2 regions of the Pseudomonas sp. B21-048 genome follow, and region 2 is predicted to be linked to the other one. Evidence: predicted binding sites of a transcription regulator. Region 2 holds the regulator's gene; the other holds the start of a gene.
What was found. Region 2 encodes sigma-54, which starts transcription at its own class of promoters, with help from an activator protein. Its sites were predicted from a motif close to ANTGGCATNNANNTTGCTNT; they were not measured.

Region 1: LOY56_RS22395 (pilin) is a predicted target of sigma-54. The motif match lies at 4,424-4,443, and genes of this name have one in related genera.

Annotation. Positions count from the first base shown of each region.
Region 1 covers NZ_CP087168.1:4,785,244-4,792,709, forward strand. The annotation lists gene LOY56_RS22380 (DUF748 domain-containing protein) at 1-2,804, shown strand, start outside; gene LOY56_RS22385 (DUF2845 domain-containing protein) at 2,804-3,094, shown strand; gene LOY56_RS22390 (BON domain-containing protein) at 3,296-3,652, opposite strand; gene LOY56_RS22395 (pilin) at 3,967-4,377, opposite strand; gene pilB (type IV-A pilus assembly ATPase PilB) at 4,604-6,304, shown strand; gene LOY56_RS22405 (type II secretion system F family protein) at 6,307-7,466, shown strand, end outside.
Region 2 covers NZ_CP087168.1:918,671-926,136, forward strand. The annotation lists gene pmbA (metalloprotease PmbA) at 1-59, shown strand, start outside; gene LOY56_RS04050 (HPr family phosphocarrier protein) at 245-520, opposite strand; gene rapZ (RNase adapter RapZ) at 536-1,393, opposite strand; gene ptsN (PTS IIA-like nitrogen regulatory protein PtsN) at 1,396-1,860, opposite strand; gene hpf (ribosome hibernation-promoting factor, HPF/YfiA family) at 1,873-2,181, opposite strand; gene LOY56_RS04070 (RNA polymerase factor sigma-54) at 2,261-3,754, opposite strand; gene lptB (LPS export ABC transporter ATP-binding protein) at 3,939-4,664, opposite strand; gene lptA (lipopolysaccharide transport periplasmic protein LptA) at 4,664-5,212, opposite strand; gene lptC (LPS export ABC transporter periplasmic protein LptC) at 5,199-5,771, opposite strand; gene LOY56_RS04090 (HAD family hydrolase) at 5,779-6,303, opposite strand; gene LOY56_RS04095 (KpsF/GutQ family sugar-phosphate isomerase) at 6,303-7,277, opposite strand.

The sequences.
Region 1 (7,466 bases), 1.8 Mb from region 2:
CCATACCCGCGACGATTCAGCGGATCGAACTCAACCCGTTCAGCCTTGAAGTCACTCTTTGGGGCTTGGTCATCGGCGAGCCGGGCAAGGAACAAGTGGGCTTCGAGCGCCTGTATGCCAACCTGCAGATTGACAGTCTCTGGACCAAGGCGTTGCACCTGTCCGATATCGAACTGGACAAACCCAAGACCGAAATCCTTTTCGGCAAGGACGGCAAACTCAACCTGCTCGGCCTGTTCAACATCCCCGCCAGCGAACCGACTCCGGTCGATCCGGACGCCAAACCATTCCCGCTGCGCGTGGAGCGGATCAAACTGGCCAGCGGCTCCGTCCATTTCGAGGATGCACGGCCCAGCGAACCCATCGAATTCCTCTACGACAAACTCGACTTCGAACTGAAAAACCTCAGCACCCTACCCGAAGACAGCGCCGACATGACGCTGGTGGCCGTCGGCCCGGCAGGAGGACAGATCGACTGGACCGGTAACTTCAGCCTGATCCCGATCGCGTCCGAAGGTAAGCTGAAAATCACCGATGGCAAGATGAAATCCTTTTGGCCCTATGTGCGCGATGCTGTGCCACTCGCACTCAAAGATGGGGTCGTCAGCCTTAGCACCGACTACAAACTCAACCTGGCCAAGGAAACCGAACTGCTGTTGAGCAACGTTGCCGTCAGCGTCGCCCCTTTCGCCATCCAGACTCCGGACGGTCGACCACTGGCGAAGCTCGAGCGGCTAGAGATCAGCGAAACCACCGTGGATCTGGCCAAACAGCAAGTGGTGGTCGGCAAGATCCGCAGCCAGAAACTGGAAACCTGGGCCGCCCTCGAGGCCGATGGGCAACTCGATTGGCAAAAACTGTTCGCCAGTCAGCCGTCCAAAGCAGCCGCCAAGGCCAATGCCGAACCGATCAGTGCACCAGCAGCGGCCGATTCGCCGAAGCCTGCGCCGAGTAAGCCTTGGCAGGTGCTGCTCAAAGACGTGCAGCTACGTGATTATCAGGTGCACCTGGCCGACCGCAAGGCACAACCGGCGGTGGCGCTGGAGCTGGGCCCGCTGAACCTGGACCTGCAGAATTTCGACAGCCTCAATGGTTCCCCTTTCAATCTCAAGCTCGACGCCGGCGTGGGCAAACAAGGCAAGATCACCGCGGACGGTGTGGTCAATCTGGCCCCGATCAGCGCGAAGTTGAACGTGCAGACCCAAGACATCGACCTGCGCGTTGCGCAGTCCTACATCAACCCGTTCATTCGTCTCGAACTGCGAAGCGGCATGCTGGGCAGTGATCTGGCGGTCGACCTGAAAAGCACCGAGCCGTTGGCGTTCAGCGTCACCGGCCGTGCCCAGGTCGATCAACTGCACACCCTCGACACCCTGAAAACCCGCGACTTCCTCAAGTGGCAGCAACTGGTGCTCGAAGGCCTGAACTACCAGCATGGCGATAGCCTGTCGATCGACAAGGTCAACCTGTTCCAGCCCTATGCACGCTTCATGATCAACGATGACCGCACCACCAATATCGATGACCTGCTGATCCCGCAACCGGCCGACTCCGGCACCAAAACCGTCGCGGCCAAACCGGCAACCGGTAAAGAAAAACCGCTGGGCATTCACATCGGCGGCATTGCCATCAATGACGGTTCGGCAAACTTCGCCGACTTCAGCCTGACCCCGAACTTCGCCACCGCCATTCAACAGCTCAACGGGAAGATCGGCACCATCGACAGCCGCCATGCAAAACCGGCTAGCGTCGACGTCAAAGGCAAGGTCGACCGCTATGCGCCGGTGACCATCAAGGGTTCGGTCAACCCGTTCGATCCGATGGCCAGCCTGGACATCGCCACCAGTTTCAAACGGGTGGAACTGACCACCCTGACACCTTATTCCGGCAAGTTCGCCGGTTACCGAATCCGCAAGGGCCGACTCAATCTCGACCTGCATTACAAGATCACCAACGGTCAGCTGCTGGCCGAAAACAAAGTGGTGGTCGAGCAGTTGCAACTGGGTGAGAAAGTCGACAGCCCAGATGCCGTGAGCCTGCCGCTGAAGCTGGCGATTGCCTTGCTCAAGGATGTCGATGGCAAGATTTCCATCGAGCTGCCGGTGAGCGGCGACCTGAACAACCCGCAGTTCAGTGTCATGCCGATTATCTGGCAGACCCTGCGTAATCTGATCGTCAAAGCCGCCGCAGCGCCCTTCAAAATGATTGGCGGGCTGGTCAGCGGTGGTGGTTCGCAAGACTTGGGCACCGTGGCGTTCGCACCGGGTTCAAGCGACCTGAGCAAAGACGCCGAAGCGGCGCTGGTCAAACTGTCTCAGGCGCTCAAGGAACGTCCGGCGCTGCGCCTGGAAATCGAAGGCACCGCCGCCAAGCGCAGCGATGGCCCGCTGATTGCCGAGCAACGACTGGAGCGGGAATACCAGTACAACTACTACAAAATGCTCCAGCGCCGCGGTGACAAGGTGCCGGCCCAGGCCTCGTTGCTGGATGTTCCGGACAACGAGAAAGGCCCGCTGCTTGAAGGGATCTACCGCACCCGCCTGAAGACCCAGCCGCCCGCCGAATGGAAGGATCTTGGCAAGGAAGAACGCAGCAAAAAAATGCGCGAAAGCGTGATCGGCTTCTGGAGTTCCAGTGAGGTACTGTTGCGTCAACTGGGGCAAGAACGGGCCAGCAGCATCAAGGATTATCTGGTGGACAAGGGGCAATTGGCCGATGACCGCGTGTACTTCGTCGACGCCAGCCTCGGTGAGGCTGAAAGCGATGGTCGCGTCGTAACCCCTCTGCACCTGGATGCCGAGTGATGAGCCTGCGATGGTGTCTGGGCCTGATGCTGATTGCCGGCCAGGCAGCGGCGGCCGATACCCTGCGCTGCGGCAGTCAATTGATCAGCGTGGGGGACAGGGCCGGCGAAGTGCTGCACAAATGTGGAGAGCCCGTGGCCCGCGACGCGTTGGGCTACAAGCGCAGCGCCAATCGGCGCGAAGAGTTTCAGGTCGAGGAATGGACCTACGGGCCCAACAGCGGGATGTATCAGTACCTGCGCTTTGAAGGAAACCGGTTGGTTCGAATCACCAGCAAGCGTGGGAATTGAATCCACCACAATCCAATGTGGGTACCAGCCCGCTCCCACAGTTGTTTTTGCGTTGCTCCCAATAGAACAGGCCCCGACACGAATGCCGGGGCCTGTAATGGCCACATCCTTGTGGCCTTCGCATGAACTCTCAAGTCGCGGCAGACGTATGACCCGGCCCGTCTACCGCACCTTCTCCCGGTCCAGGCGAGAAGCCTTGTTTTACTCGGACTTCAGGCCGTCAGCGGACACCGCTTTGACACCTTTGATGTTCTTGGCGATCGCCACGGCGGTTGTTTTCTGAGCGTCTGTCAGAACGGTCATGGAAGACAGGGAAACAACGCCTTTGTTGGTTTCGACTTTGATGTCGGTGCCTGGGATGCCTTTTTCGGTGACCAGGTCTGCTTTGACTTTGGTGGTGATCCAGGTATCGGAAACATCCTCTTTCGCTTCAGTAACTTCACCGGCGGCCAGCATCATGGGTGCCTGAGTCGCTTGGGTGGTCTCTGCAAATGCGGCGTTGGCCATAGTCAGGGTCAACGCGGTAGCAGTAGCGGCAGCGATAGCGAACTTCTTCATACGAGTAACTCCTGTATTTCTGGAAAGTCTGCTGCGTGTCTTGTCAGCAGGGTTACAGGAGATAGTGCGAACGCTGTGCCAACGACTCGATAAAAAATAAACACCGTAAATCAATAGCTTATAAAAAAAGGCAACTTTCGAAATCATGCAAATTGCATGACTACGAAATTATCTACATGCAACTTGCGGGTTTTAACGCAGGCCTAAGGCCATGAATTGTCGGGATTTTCTTGATTATCTAAATCGCCCTTAAATGCCGAGCAAAAAAATGCCCCGCGTCGTGGAACGCGGGGCCTTTGAAGGATGAAAATGGATCAGGCGCCAGTGCAGCCTTTAGGCGCGTATTCCTGTGCAGCCGTCGTGGCGCAAGTCCACCCACCGGCGAGCGTGCGCGTAAGTGTGATGGTTTTGCTGAGTACCGGCCCTGGAGCGTTGAGAATCGTGCAACCAATTGTACCTGCACCGTCAGAGGCGGTACCCGATGCCGTAATCGTGCAATTACCGGTGGTCAGCGTACCGCCGATCAGTGCGAGGGTGGGGTTAGTGCCCTGGTTGATGATGTCTTCGAAAGGCACTTTCAGTGCCGAAATTTCTGCAAGCGCAGCAGTGACTTTCGCCCGCGACTGGTACTTCGAATACTGCGGCAATGCAAACGTCGCCAAAATCCCGATGATCGCCACCACGATCAGCAGTTCGATCAGAGTAAAACCATTTTGATTTTTCATAGACAGGCTCCATGCATGAGTCGAAATCTCATGATCTGAACAAGGCACAGCACAGGTCATGCCAAGCCGCGCGCCCCCCTGCCTGCGGGCCAAAAGCGCGCGGTAAAGATCTTTCCTACTCCAAGGATCCGCACTATCTGACACTTTTTGTCACCTCACCCCGGCTGGTTTGGTTCCACTGCTTGACTAGGCTATAAGTCATTAACTGTCTGCGTCCGGTGTCCCAATGAATGACATTGCCCTTAGCGGTCTGGCCAAGCAATTGGTGCTGGCCGAACTCATCACTGATCAAAGTGCGCAACAGGCGCATCAGCAAGCCCAACGCAATCGAATCTCGCTGGTCAGCTATCTGGTGCAAAACAAACTGCTGAAAAGCTGGCAGGTCGCCGAGGTGGCTTCGGAGCATTTCGGCATGGCCCTGCTGGACCTCAACTGCCTGGATAAGGACACCCAACCCCGAGGACTGGTCAGTGAGAAGCTGATCCGTCAGCACCATGCCCTGCCCCTCTGGCGGCGAGGTAACAAGCTATTCGTGGGGATTTCCGACCCGACCAATCATCAAGCCATCAACGACATCCAGTTCAGCTCCGGGCTGAACACCGAAGCCATTCTGGTCGAGGAAGACAAGCTCAGCGACGCCATCGAAAAATTCTTCGACAACCACTCCACCGGCCTCGAAGACATGGCCGATGTCGAGCTCGACGGGCTGGACATCGAGTCGGTCGATGAGCAGAAACAGGACCCCATTGCAGGGCAAGATACCGATGACGCGCCCGTGGTTCGCTTCGTCCACAAGATGCTACTCGATGCGATCAAGAGCGGCTCTTCCGACCTGCATTTCGAGCCCTATGAAAAAATCTACCGCGTGCGGATGCGCACCGACGGCATGCTGCGGGAGGTCGCCAGGCCGCCGACGCAACTGGCCAACCGCATTGCTTCCCGGCTGAAGGTCATGGCCAGTCTCGACATCTCCGAGCGGCGCAAACCCCAGGACGGGCGAATCAAGATGCATCTGTCCAAAAGCAAATCCATCGACTTCCGGGTCAATACCCTGCCGACCCTGTGGGGCGAGAAGGTGGTGATCCGGATCCTCGACCCGTCCAGTGCACAAATGGGCATCGATGCCCTCGGTTACGAACCCGAGCAAAAAGACCTGTACATGGCCGCCCTCAAGCAGCCACAGGGGATGATCCTGGTAACCGGCCCCACCGGTTCGGGCAAGACGGTGTCGCTTTATACCGGGCTGAACATACTCAACACCGTCGACATCAATATTTCCACTGCCGAAGACCCGGTAGAAATCAACATCGAAGGCATCAACCAGGTCAACGTCAATGCCCGGCAAGGACTGGATTTCGCCCAGGCGCTGCGCTCGTTTCTGCGTCAGGACCCGGACGTGATCATGGTCGGCGAAATCCGCGACCTCGAAACCGCCGAAATTGCCATCAAGGCCGCCCAGACCGGGCACATGGTGCTTTCCACCCTGCACACCAACAGCGCCGCGCAAACCCTGACCCGCTTGCACAACATGGGGATTCAGGGGTTCAACATCGCGACCTCGGTCAGCCTGATCATCGCCCAGCGCCTGGCGCGCAAACTGTGCAGCCATTGCAAGAAACCCATCGAGATTCCCCGCGAGGCGTTGCTCAAAGAAGGCTTTCCCGAGGAACGGATCGGCTCGTTCACGATCTATGAACCGGTCGGTTGCGATCAATGCAACGGCGGTTACAAAGGGCGCGTAGGGATTTATGAAGTGGTAAAAAATACTCCGGACCTGCAACGGCTGATCATGGCCGAAGGCAATTCACTGGAAATCGATATCCAGATGCGCAAGGACGGCTTCAATGACCTGCGTACTTCGGGCCTGCTCAAGGCCATGCAAGGCATCACCAGCCTTGAAGAAATCAACCGGGTCACCAAGGACTGAACATGGCGGTCAAAGCAGCGAAAATCAGCGTATATGCCTGGGAAGGCAAAGACAAAAAAGGCACAAGAATGACCGGCGAATTGACCGGCCAGAATCCCGCGCTGATCAAGGCGCAGTTGCGCAAGCAAGGCATCAACCCGGGCAAGGTTCGAAAAAAAACCGCGTCCATTTTCAGTGCCGGCAAACGTATCAAGCCCTTGGACATTGCTCTGTTTACCCGGCAGATGGCGACCATGATGAAAGCCGGCGTACCGTTGCTGCAATCGTTCGACATTATCGGCGAGGGCTTCGACAACCCGAACATGCGCAAGCTGGTGGACGAGGTGAAACAGGAAGTCGCGGCCGGCAACAGTTTCGCCGCGGCCCTGCGCAAGAAACCCCAGTATTTCGATGAGCTGTACTGCAACCTGGTGGATGCCGGCGAGCAGGCCGGCGCTCTGGATACGTTGCTGGAACGGGTGGCGACCTACAAGGAAAAGAGCGAAAGCCTCAAGGCCAAGATCAAGAAAGCCATGACCTACCCACTGGCCGTGGTATTCGTCGCGATCATTGTGACCGGGATTCTACTGGTCAAGGTGGTGCCGCAATTCGAGTCGGTGTTCTCCGGGTTTGGTGCCGAGTTGCCGGCATTCACCGTGATGGTCATCGGCTTGTCGGAGTTCATGCAGGCCTGGTGGTGGATGCTGCTCGGCGTGCTGGCTGGAGCATTCTTCGGCGTGCGTCACGCCTTTAAAAAGTCCCCGGGCTTTCGTGACCGGATGGACACCTGGCTGCTGAAACTGCCGTTGGTGGGCGCGCTCATGTACAAGTCCGCCGTGGCCCGTTACGCCCGCACCTTGTCGACCACATTTGCCGCCGGGGTGCCATTGGTCGAAGCTCTGGATTCAGTGGCGGGCGCAACCGGCAATATCGTGTTCAAGCGCGCGGTGTTACGTATCAAGCAGGACGTTTCCACCGGCATGCAGCTGAATTTTGCCATGCGCACCTCTGGCATCTTTCCGAACATGGCGATTCAGATGACGGCCATTGGCGAAGAGTCCGGCGCTCTGGACGACATGCTCGACAAGGTCGCGAGTTTCTACGAGGCTGAGGTGGACAACATGGTCGATAACCTGACCAGTCTGATGGAGCCTTTCATCATGGTGGTGCTGGGGGTTATCGT
Region 2 (7,466 bases):
GCAGCAACATTCGCACCGGTTCGGTGTTGATCGAGCGGATGACCGTGGCGGGTAGCTGACTTCCGATCGCTGCAAAAAAAGGCGCGCCATCTATTGGATGGCGCGCCTTTTTTATTGGACGCAACGCAGATCCTGTGGGAACGGGCTTGCCCGCGATAGCGTCATTTCAGTCGACATCGATGTTGAGTTTTCAATCTTCATCGCGGCAAGCTCCCTCGCCACAAGAGCCCGCTCGATAGGCTGTTTATTCGCCTTCGTCGAAGTAGTTGTTGATCAGCTTTACCAGTGCATCCAGCGCTTCCTGTTCCTGTTCGCCTTCGGTACTCAGGTGGATTTTGGTGCCCTTGCCAGCGGCCAGCATCATCATGGCCATGATGCTTTTGCCGTCGACCGCGGATTCTGGTGTGCGTCCTACCCTGATCGTACAGTCCTTGAACTGACCGGCGACTCCGACAAATTTGGCAGACGCGCGGGCATGCAGGCCCAGCTTGTTGATGATTTCGATTTCCAGAGCAGGCATCGCGATGTGAATCCTTTAACTGAGGTCGCGGTGGCGGACCTGGACGTTCTTCAGGTTTTTTTGCAGGACCTGGCCCAGGCGTTCGGTCAGGTAGACAGAGCGGTGATGCCCTCCGGTGCAGCCAATGGCAATCGTGACGTAGGCGCGATTGCTGGCAGCAAAACGGGGTAGCCACTTGAGCAAATATGAGGAAATGTCCTGGAACATTTCTTCGACATCCGGCTGTGCCGCCAGGTATTCGGCTACCGGTTGATCGAGCCCGGACTGTGCCCGTAGCTCCGGCTTCCAATAAGGGTTGGGCAGACAGCGCACGTCGAATACCAGATCGGCATCCACCGGCATGCCACGCTTGAACCCGAAAGATTCCACCAGGAACGCAGTACCAGGCTCCGGCTGATTCAGCAGGCGCAGCTTGATGGTATCGCGTAGCTGATACAGGTTCAGATTGGTGGTATTGACCTTGAGGTCGGCCAGATCGGCGATAGGTCCCAGTAGATTGGTTTCGTCCTGTATCGCCTCAGCCAATGAGCGATTGGCGCTGCTCAGCGGGTGGCGGCGGCGAGTTTCGGAAAAACGTTTGAGCAAGGTTTCTTCGTCGGCGTCCAGGTACAGCACATCGCACTGGATGTGCCGGCTGCGGACCTCTTCCAGCAATTCGGGAAACCGTGACAGATGGCTCGGCAGGTTGCGCGCGTCGATGGACACGGCCACCAGCGGTTGTGCCAGTTCGGTGTGAATCAGCGCGCGTTCGGCCAGTTCCGGCAGCAAGCCGGCAGGCAGGTTGTCGATGCAATAGTAGCCGTTGTCCTCGAGCACATCGAGGGCGGTACTTTTACCTGAGCCGGAGCGGCCACTGACGATGATCAGGCGCATGATTAGTGACCGTTTTGCTCGTCCAGGACAACCTGATACAAGGCTTCGTTGCTCGGGGCGCTGCGCAGTTTTTCACGCACTTCCTTGCGATCAAGCATGCTGGCGATCTGGCGGAGCAATTCCAGGTGTGCATCGGTGGCGGCTTCCGGGACCAGCAGCACAAACAGCAGGTCAACCGGGGCGCCATCAATGGCGTCGAAATCGATAGGGGCTTCCAGGTGCAGCAGCGCACTGATTGGCGAGGTGCAGCCTTTGAGCCGGCAGTGGGGGATGGCGATGCCGTTGCCGAAACCGGTAGAACCGAGTTTCTCACGGGCAATCAGGGCCTCGAAGACGTCCTGCATTTCCAGATCCGGTACTTCGCGGTGGATAAGGTTGGCAATTTGCTCGAGGGCTTTCTTTTTACTGCCACCCGGCGCGTTCACTTGGGAACGGCCGGGGGTCAGGATGGTTTCTAGTCGGATCATGGATTGGGGGTGTTAGCGACCGGTCGCGCCCTGGAGGAGGCTCTGGGTCTTTTCCTTATGCTTTTTGAGTTGGCGATCCAGCTTGTCGGTCAGCAGGTCGATGGCGGCATACATGTCCGTATGCTCGGCATTGGCGACCACTTCTCCGCCGGGAATATGCAGCGTGGCTTCGATTTTCTGCAGCAGTTTTTCGACGTTCATCGTGACTTGCACATTGGTGATCTTGTCGAAATGCCTCTCTAATCGGTCGAGTTTTTCGCCGATGTAGGTGCGCAGGGGTTCGGTCACTTCCAGTTGGTGTCCACTGATGTTGACTTGCATACAGCTTCTCCTTCGTTGCCAGTGCATAAAGCGGCAGGCAGAAATGCCTGCCACTGGAACGCTGTGGCGAGCCCGGCGGTTACATCAACCGCTTCCGTTCGCTGGAAGGCGCGATCCCCAGGGATTCGCGGTACTTGGCGACGGTGCGACGGGCTACCTGAATGCCTTGTGCCTCCAGTAAACCAGCGATCTTGCTGTCACTCAACGGCTTTTTCTGATTTTCCGCGGCAACCAGTTTTTTGATGATCGCGCGAATCGCCGTGGACGAGCATTCACCGCCTTCGGAGGTGCTGACGTGACTGGAAAAAAAGTATTTCAGTTCATAGATGCCCCGTGGGGTATGCATGAATTTTTGCGTGGTCACCCGTGAAATCGTCGATTCGTGCATGCCCACCGCTTCGGCGATGTCATGCAGCACCAGCGGCTTCATGGCTTCGTCGCCGTATTCAAGAAAGCCGCGCTGATGCTCGACGATCTGGGTGGCGACTTTCATCAGGGTTTCATTGCGGCTTTGCAGGCTCTTGATGAACCAACGAGCTTCCTGCAGCTGATTGCGCATGAAGGTATTGTCAGCGCTGGTATCGGCACGACGTACGAAACCGGCGTATTGGGCGTTGACCCGTAGGCGTGGTACCGACTCCTGGTTCAGCTCCACCAGCCAGCGCTCGTTGTCCTTGCGCACGATCACATCGGGCACGACGTATTCGGCTTCGGCTGACTCGATCTGCGAGCCCGGGCGCGGGTTGAGGCTCTGGACCAATTCGATGACCTGACGCAGTTCATCTTCCTTGAGCTTCATGCGGCGCATCAGCTGGCTGTAGTCGCGGCCGCCGAGCAGGTCGATGTAGTCGGTGACCAGGCGCTTGGCCTCGGCCAGCCAAGGGGTCTTGGCGGGCAGCTGGCGCAGTTGCAGCAGCAGGCATTCACCGAGGTTGCGAGCACCGATGCCGGCGGGTTCGAATTGTTGGATGCGGTGCAGGACGGCTTCGATTTCGTCCAGTTCGATGTCCAGTTCCGGGTCGAACGCTTCGAGGATTTCCTCGAGGGTTTCGTCCAGGTATCCCTGATTGTTGATGCAGTCGATCAGGGTCACGGCGATCAGGCGATCGGTGTCGGACATCGGTGCCAGGTTCAGTTGCCAGAGCAAATGGCTTTGCAGGCTTTCACCGACCGATGTGCGGGTGGTGAAATCCCACTCGTCGTCATCGTTGCTCGGCAGGCTGCTGGCGCTGGTCTGGTAGACGTCTTCCCAGGCCGTGTCGACGGGCAATTCGTTAGGAATGCGCTCATTCCAGTCGCCTTCTTCGAGGTTATCCACCGTTGGGGCGGTTTCCTGGTAGGAGGGTTCCTGAATGTCGGCGTTGGGTTTCTGTTCGGCGCTATCGGCCAAGGGGTCGGCGTTATCGAAGTCGTCGCCTTCTTCCTGGCGTTCGAGCATCGGATTGGACTCCAGGGCCTCCTGGATTTCCTGTTGCAGGTCCAGGGTCGACAATTGGAGCAGGCGGATGGCCTGTTGCAGCTGCGGTGTCATCGTCAGCTGCTGGCCCATTCTCAAGACTAGCGATGGTTTCATGGCAGGGGCTTAACACCTTATTCGCCGGCGCACATGCGCCATCCACTACAGGGCGCCGAAGCGCCAAACATAAGCAAATTATATGCCCGAAACTGAAGTGTTTGCCTAGAGCGCTGTAACAATAAAAAGTTATTGATTTTTTATTGAAGTCAGCGCTCTCTCGGCGGCCCGGGCACCTGAGTGCTTACAGGCGGAACTCATGACCCAGATACACTTCCTTGACCAGTTCATTGGCCAGGATGGTGGCGGAGTCACCTTCAGCGATCAGTTGACCATCGTTGACGATGTAGGCGGTTTCGCAGATATCCAGGGTTTCACGGACGTTGTGGTCCGTGATCAGCACACCAATGCCTTTGGCCTTGAGATGATGAATGATCTGCTTGATGTCGCCCACCGAAATAGGGTCCACACCGGCGAAGGGTTCGTCGAGGAGGATGAATTTCGGATTGGTGGCCAGCGCCCGGGCGATTTCCACGCGGCGGCGTTCACCACCGGACAGGCTCATGCCGAGGTTGTCGCGTATGTGGTGGATGTGAAATTCCTGCAGCAGGCTTTCCAGCTCCTGGCGACGACCGGCCTTGTCGAGTTCCTTGCGGGTCTCGAGGATGGCCATGATGTTGTCGGCCACCGACAGTTTGCGGAAGATCGACGCTTCTTGCGGAAGATAACCGATACCCGCCTTCGCACGACCGTGCATAGGCTGGTGGCTCACGTCCAGGTCATCGATCAGGACGCGGCCCTGATCGGCCTGCACCAAGCCGACAATCATATAGAAGCAAGTGGTTTTACCGGCACCGTTAGGACCAAGCAGGCCGACGATCTGACCGCTGTCGATGGACAGGCTGACGTCGCGCACGACCTGACGGCTCTTGTAGCTCTTGGCCAGATGCTGAGCTTTCAGAGTTGCCATTACTGGGCCTTTTGCTCGTCGGTTTTCTTCTTCGGCTGGATCACCATGTCGATGCGAGGACGCGCTTCGGTGACCTTGTTGCCCGTGGCGCGACCGGCACTCGCAAGCTTTTTGACCGTGTCGTAGACGATTTTCTCGCCTTGGGTAACGTTGTTGTCCTTATCGATGACTTTGGCGCGATCGATCAGTACAACGCGATTTTGCGAGGCGTGGTACTGGATAGTCACTCCGTAACCCTGAACCGGCTTGGTGTCGCCCGCCGTTTGCAGTTGCTCGAAGTAGGCGAGGTTGCCCACCGAAGTCACCACGTCGATGTCTCCGGCCGGGGTGCGGGTGATGGTTACGGTGTTGCCGGTAACCTTCATCGAGCCCTGGGTGATGATCACGTCGCCTTTATAGGTGGCAACGCCATTCTTGTCGTCCAGTTGGGCATCGTCGGCCTGAATGCGGATAGGCTGCTCTTGATCGTTCGGCAGAGCCCAGGCGCTCACGCTTCCCAGTGCTGCGCCCAGACTGAGCAAAATAGGGAGAGTTTTAACGAGCCTCATACTGTCCTCTTACGTTCGATAGCAGGTGTATCCTGCTTTCTTTCAAGTACGCTTTCATTCCGTTGCCTGTCGATACACCGCCAGCGCCGTCGATTCTAACGGGTTGATCGGTCTGCGCATATTGCTGCTGCGGGAACACTGTCATACGGGTGGTGGTAATCAGGGTTTTGCGGTTTTTTTCGTCGAAACGCGTGATGCGTACCGAGTCAATCAGCTCGACCTGAGTGCCGTCCGGGTTGACTTCGCCGCGCTCGCTCTGGACGTGCCAGGGGAATTCGGTGCCACGGAACATGTTCAGGTCAGGATTGGTCAGCAACGTCACTTCGGTCGCTTTCAGGTGTTCGACCTTGTCTGACGTCATTTCGTATTGCAGTTTGCCGTCGGGCAGATACTGCACGCTATGGGCGTTGATTGCGTAATAGTCGATCGCGCTTTCATCGACCTTCACCACCGGTTTGTCGAGAAAGCGTTCCGGGCTGATGTTCCAATAGCCAACCGCTGCAAAAATCGCTGCGATGCAACCGAACACCAGGATGTTGCGAATTTTTTTGCTCAGCATGATGGGCTCACAGGTACGCGGCGTTGGCCGCATCGAGGCGGCCCTGGGCGCGCAGGATCAATTCACAGAATTCGCGAGCGGCACCCTCGCCACCGCGGGCCTGGGTAATGCCGTGGGCATGTTCGCGCACGAAACTGGCAGCGCTGGCCACCGCCATGCCAAGGCCGACACGGCGAATCACCGGCAGGTCTGGCAGGTCGTCGCCCAGGTAGGCCACTTGTTCATAGCTCAGGTTGAGCTGGGCAAGAAGTTCGTCGAGCACCACCAGTTTGTCTTCGCGACCCTGGTAAAGGTGTGGAATGCCGAGGTTCTTCGCGCGCCGTTCGACCACCGGGGTCTTGCGGCCGCTAATGATAGCGGTCTGTACGCCAGCGGCCATCAGCATCTTGATGCCCTGGCCGTCGAGGGTGTTGAACGTCTTGAATTCGCTACCGTCTTCGAGGAAATACAGGCGCCCGTCGGTCAGCACGCCATCGACGTCGAATACCGCCAGTTTGATCTGTTTGCCGCGTTGCAGCAGGTCCGTGCTCATTACATTACTCCTGCGCGCAGCAAGTCGTGCATGTTCAAGGCGCCGACCGGGCGGTCTTCGCTGTCGACTACTACCAGCGCGTTGATCTTGTGGTCTTCCATGATTTTCAGCGCCTCGGCGGCAAGCATCTCGGCGCGGGCGGTCTTGCCGTGGGCGGTCATCACTTCATCAATGGTCGTGCTGTGGATATCAATGGTGCGGTCCAGAGTGCGGCGCAGGTCGCCGTCGGTGAAGATCCCGGCAAGCTTTCCATCCGTGCTCAGTACAACGGTCATGCCCAACCCCTTACGGGTCATTTCCATCAAGGCATCCTTGAGCAGCGTACCGCACATCACTTGCGGTAATTCGGTGCCGGCATGCATGACATTTTCCACTTTCAGCAACAAACGGCGGCCAAGGGCACCACCCGGGTGGGAAAAAGCGAAATCTTCAGCAGTAAAACCACGAGCTTCAAGCAAGGCAACGGCGAGAGCGTCGCCCATGACCAGGGCTGCGGTGGTCGATGAGGTGGGCGCCAGATTCAGCGGACAGGCTTCGTGTTCGACGCTTACATTGAGGTTGACTTCCGCAGCCTTGGCCAGCGGCGACTCGGGGTTGCCGGTCAGGCTGATCATCTGAATGCCCTGGCGCTTGATCAGCGGCAGCAAGGTGACGATTTCATTGGTGGACCCGGAGTTCGACAGCGCCAGAATAATGTCGTCACGGGTGATCATGCCCATATCGCCATGGCTGGCCTCGGCCGGGTGCACGAAGAAAGCCGTGGTGCCGGTGCTGGCGAGGGTGGCGGCAATCTTGTTGCCGATGTGCCCCGATTTGCCCATGCCGACCACGACCACACGGCCTTTGCTGGCCAGAATCATCTCGCAAGCACGTACGAAATCCGCATCGATATGGGGTAGCAAGCCTTGTACGGCTTCCAGTTCGAGGCGGATGGTACGTTGTGCGGATTGAATCAGGTCGCTGGATTGGTTCATGTCGGAAATCGGATAGCCTGATGAAAAGGCGGCGATTATAACGGTAATGATCGAAAGCCTCACGCAAGTTCGTCACGGTTTGTCATTCCTTGTCACCGAATCTCTCTAAATAGATGATTTCAGGCGGTCATGTTGCTGAACATGCCCGGCTTTGGCCTTGGGCGCTTGGCCTTTGCAGTGATATAGTTC